Regions from separate parts of the Cytobacillus sp. FSL R7-0680 genome, predicted to be linked through region 2. Evidence: a T-box and tRNA genes for the amino acid it is inferred to sense, from the RefSeq annotation. Region 2 holds a T-box; the other holds one or more tRNA genes.
The links. The T-box of region 2 lies ahead of tyrS (tyrosine--tRNA ligase). A T-box ahead of a tRNA ligase gene usually reads a tRNA of that ligase, here a tRNA-Tyr.
Positions count from the first base shown of each region.

Region 1: it encodes a tRNA-Tyr, which carries the amino acid that the T-box ahead of tyrS (tyrosine--tRNA ligase) is inferred to sense. The anticodon was not compared.

Region 1 is NZ_JBBPAO010000001.1:3,690,716-3,693,162, reverse strand. Features, by position in the region: gene rocF (arginase) at 1-268, opposite strand, end outside; tRNA gene MKY26_RS18450 (tRNA-Lys) at 648-720, opposite strand; tRNA gene MKY26_RS18445 (tRNA-Gln) at 726-800, opposite strand; tRNA gene MKY26_RS18440 (tRNA-Tyr) at 880-963, opposite strand; tRNA gene MKY26_RS18435 (tRNA-Thr) at 982-1,057, opposite strand; tRNA gene MKY26_RS18430 (tRNA-Val) at 1,078-1,153, opposite strand; tRNA gene MKY26_RS18425 (tRNA-Glu) at 1,158-1,232, opposite strand; tRNA gene MKY26_RS18420 (tRNA-Thr) at 1,257-1,329, opposite strand; tRNA gene MKY26_RS18415 (tRNA-Asn) at 1,361-1,435, opposite strand; rRNA gene rrf (5S ribosomal RNA) at 1,455-1,571, opposite strand; rRNA gene MKY26_RS18405 (23S ribosomal RNA) at 1,761-2,447, opposite strand, start outside.
Region 2 is NZ_JBBPAO010000001.1:418,980-421,426, reverse strand. Features, by position in the region: gene MKY26_RS02125 (helix-turn-helix domain-containing protein) at 1-158, shown strand, start outside; gene MKY26_RS02120 (MarR family winged helix-turn-helix transcriptional regulator) at 268-747, shown strand; T-box leader at 752-964, shown strand; gene tyrS (tyrosine--tRNA ligase) at 1,004-2,251, shown strand; gene MKY26_RS02110 (4-hydroxyphenylacetate 3-hydroxylase family protein) at 2,319-2,447, opposite strand, start outside.

The sequences.
Region 1 (2,447 bases), 3.3 Mb from region 2:
ATGCTCCTTTTTTTACTACCCCATTAACTTGATCTGCTAAGATTTTAGTCTTTTCTGCAATTAAGTCCAAGTTTCTTAAACCTGTTTCCTTATCTATTTGTTCAGTCGACCTACCTATTTCAATATCACCTAAATCATCAACTTGGTGATTAAGTTCTTGTAATCTATTTTCAATGCCCGCATATCGGATGGCACTTGGCCCCATGTCTACCCCTCTTCGTAATTGTCCCAAGTCCATCGGCATACCAATAATTGAAATGTTTTTCATTTAGTTGCTCCCCCTACTAAAGAATGAATTCTCTCTCTATTGTAAACGGTTACATTCTAATGGTTCAACTGTGCAAAATTTTGTATATCTATACAAAAAAAGGGCATTTATTATTGCTCTGGGTCAATTACTGTGGGCAGGATAGCAGAACACAAACGGAAAATGATATATTTCTAAACACAGATTGAATTACAAATCACCAAAAATAGATGCGCTTCCTCTGCTTACTTAGTTAAGTCAGCTTAAAGGATTGTACAAAGAAAGGCCCTGTGATATCTCATACAAGAAGTATGTGGGTAATTTCCTTATGTTTAATCTCATGGGAAAAATACAAGATAACAAATAAAAATCCTTAAACATAAAATGTTTAAGGATTAAGTGAGCCATGAAGGACTCGAACCTTCGACCCTCTGATTAAAAGTCAGATGCTCTACCAACTGAGCTAATGGCTCGAAAATGGCTGGGCTAGCAGGGATCGAACCTGCGAATGACGGAATCAAAATCCGTTGCCTTACCGCTTGGCTATAGCCCATCGTATGTAAAAAAACAAAATAAAAAGGACTAATTATATTATGTCCGCTTTTTGGATTTTCATTCAAATAAAATTGAAATGGTGGAGGGGGGCAGATTCGAACTGCCGAACCCGAAGGAGCGGATTTACAGTCCGCCGCGTTTAGCCACTTCGCTACCCCTCCGACATAAATATATTAAAATGGTGCCGGCCAGAGGACTTGAACCCCCAACCTACTGATTACAAGTCAGTTGCTCTACCAATTGAGCTAGGCCGGCCCATCTATAGTAAATTGAAATGGTGGAGGATGACGGGATCGAACCGCCGACCCTCTGCTTGTAAGGCAGATGCTCTCCCAGCTGAGCTAATCCTCCAAAATGGTGACCCCTACGGGATTCGAACCCGTGTTACCGCCGTGAAAGGGCGGTGTCTTAACCGCTTGACCAAGGGGCCAAAAATATTTAAAGTTCTTACCAGAGCTTCCAACCGGGCTCGAACCGGTGACCTCTTCCTTACCATGGAAGTGCTCTACCTGCTGAGCTATGGAAGCATCAGCTAAATATCTTTGATTTTGTTTAAAATGGCTCCGCAGGTAGGATTCGAACCTACGACCGTTCGGTTAACAGCCGAATGCTCTACCACTGAGCTACTGCGGAATAATATGTTAATATGTATGCCCGGCAACGTCCTACTCTCACAAGGGGACAGCCCCTAACTACCATCGGCGCTGAGAAGCTTAACTTCCGTGTTCGGTATGGGAACGGGTGTGACCTTCTCGCTATCGCCACCGGACTTTTTAAAGACATTTATTATTATAACGTCTTTTATGAAAATTTCAAGAGAAATTTTAAATCATTCTCTGAAAACTAGGTAATGTTGAAGAAGATTGTTTTGAGTAATCGCCTATGCGTTGCTGACGCGACTACTTACGTAGTGCTGTCTAGCTGCGGCGCCTGAACAAGGCGCTTTCGCTTTTCGTTTTTGGTTAAGTCCTCGATCGATTAGTATTAGTCAGCTACATGTGTCGCCACACTTCCACCTCTAACCTATCAACCTGATCATCTTTCAGGGATCTTACTAGCTTGCGCTATGGGAAATCTCATCTCGAGGGGGGCTTCATGCTTAGATGCTTTCAGCACTTATCCCTTCCGCACATAGCTACCCAGCGATGCCTTTGGCAAGACAACTGGTACACCAGCGGTGCGTCCATCCCGGTCCTCTCGTACTAAGGACAGCTCCTCTCAAATTTCCTGCGCCCACGACGGATAGGGACCGAACTGTCTCACGACGTTCTGAACCCAGCTCGCGTACCGCTTTAATGGGCGAACAGCCCAACCCTTGGGACCGACTACAGCCCCAGGATGCGATGAGCCGACATCGAGGTGCCAAACCTCCCCGTCGATGTGGACTCTTGGGGGAGATAAGCCTGTTATCCCCGGGGTAGCTTTTATCCGTTGAGCGATGGCCCTTCCATGCGGAACCACCGGATCACTAAGCCCGACTTTCGTCCCTGCTCGACTTGTAGGTCTCGCAGTCAAGCTCCCTTGTGCCTTTACACTCTACGAATGATTTCCAACCATTCTGAGGGAACCTTTGGGCGCCTCCGTTACTCTTTAGGAGGCGACCGCCCCAGTCAAACTGCCCACCTGACACTGTCTCCCATCCCGA
Region 2 (2,447 bases):
TAACGGTGATCACTGGTACACTACAACTTGAAATTAATGAACAACAATACACCATTCAACCAGGTAATTCCATCCGTTTCTCCGCCAACAAAGCTCATACGTATCGCAATATTGGGGAAGATATGATTATTTATCAAACAGTTTTGTATTACCCTTAAGTTTGAGGGTTGCAATTCTGTTTCTTTTTTTGTAGAATCATTTCATAGCTAATGATTCTGAAAATAAAAGAGGGGTGATCCTATTCACCAATTAGACGAAGATGGCTATTTGCATCCTGAAGAGTCAACGGTCATTCAAAAGATAAGTAAAAAAACAACGATAGAGCCAAATGCAATAGCCGTAGTCACTAGCCTATATCGCATTGGCCAAGGCATTAAAAATAAGCTAGAGCAAGAAGTGTTAGCCAAGCATAAAATCTCTTGGACTTCCTTTTCGATTCTTTATGATTTATGGATATATGGAAAAATGGAAACAAAAGAGCTTGCCCTTTCTGCAGGTGTATCAAAAGCAACAATCAGTAATATTATGCGTACATTAGAGAATAAGTCATTTTGCAGAAGGGAAACCGACCCAAGAGATCGCCGAAACACTTTTGTTGTGATTACACCTAAGGGTAGAGACGTCATTGAAGAGCTTTATCCCGAATTTCATGAGGGAGAAATCTCCATTGTTAAAGGGTTAAAAACGGACGATCAAAAGCAATTAGCTGCAACCCTTTACCGGCTCATTAAAGACAATAAATTTTAATAAAGAAAAAGTGATGATAGAAGTCTTAGTAGCAACCTCCTCCCTATCACAGAGAGCCGACAAATGACTGAGAGTCGGTATAAAGGATGAAGCGAATTACAACTTCTTGAACTTTCATTGCTACTTGCAATGAACGGCTACGTTCGTTAAATGTTGAGGTGGAGAAGTATTATACTTCTCAATTAGGGTGGTAACGCGTGAAATCCACGTCCCTTTTATCAGGGATGTGGATTTTTATTATTTTTTAAGGATGTGAATAATTGTGAAAGAAAAATTATCAGAACAGCAATTAAAAGAGTTACAGAGACAATTAAAGTTATACAAACAAGGTGTGCAAGAAATAATACCCACTGAAGAATTAGAAGAAAAGTTAGCAAAATCTATTTTATTAAATAAACCTTTAAAGATAAAGCTTGGCTTAGACCCTTCAGCTCCTGACGTTCATTTAGGTCATACGGTTGTTTTAAAGAAGTTAAAGCAATTCCAAGATAATGGTCATACGATTCAATTATTAATTGGGGATTTTACTGGTAAGATTGGTGATCCAACAGGTAAGTCCATCGCTAGAAAGCCGTTAACCGATGAAGAAGTGAAGCATAACGCCCAAACTTATTTTGAGCAATTTGGTAAAGTACTCGATATGGAAAAAGTTGAATTACATTATAATTCAACATGGCTCTCTCAACTTAAGTTTGATGATGTCATTCAATTAGCAGGTAAAATTACCATTGCCCGTTTAATGGAACGTGATGACTTTGAAGAAAGAATTGCCTTCGGGAAGCCGATTTCTTTACACGAATTCTTCTACCCAGTCATGCAAGGATACGATTCTGTTGTGCTTGAATGTGATATTGAGTTAGGGGGCACCGATCAGCACTTTAATGTCCTTATGGGTAGGCACTTTCAAGAGAAATTTGGAAAAACTAAGCAAATTGCACTGCTGATGCCACTACTTGAAGGATTAGATGGCGTTGAGAAAATGTCAAAATCGAAGAATAATTATATCGGTATTAATGAACCAGCAAACGAAATGTACGGGAAAGCGATGTCCATTCCGGATGAACTCATGGTGAAGTACTTTACACTTATTACTCCACTTACACCTGAAGAAATAACTGAGATAGAAGAAGGGCTAGTTAAGCGAACCCTCCATCCACGTGATGTAAAGATGCAATTAGCAAAGCTAATTGTACAAATGTACCATGATGAAGAGGCAGCTGAAAAAGCAGAACAACAATTTATTACGATTTTCCAAAAAGGAGAAGTACCTGAAGAACTGCCGACAATGACATGGACTGGCCCAACTTCTATCACCATTGTGCAATTGTTAGTAGATACAGGCTTACTGCCTTCAAAATCCGAGGCTAAAAGAATGATTGCTGGTGGCGCAATTAAAATAGATGGTAAAAAAATCACCACTGATATGGAAACGACTACGATTAGCCATAATATGATTGTTTCAGTAGGTAAAAGAAAATTCATGAAATTATTGTTAAAGAATTAGGTTGTGAGGTAATTTAAAAATAGTCACCTTTTATCAGGTGGCTATTTCAATGTTTAGGCTTCTTCTACTAACAGTTTTTCCAAAAGGGAGCTAGCTGTCTCGTCCACTCTTTTTTATCATATTTCCGCCACATATCTGCTGTTTGCAGCATCGGATCCCCAGAATAAAAGCGCTCGTATAATTCATGACGAGAACC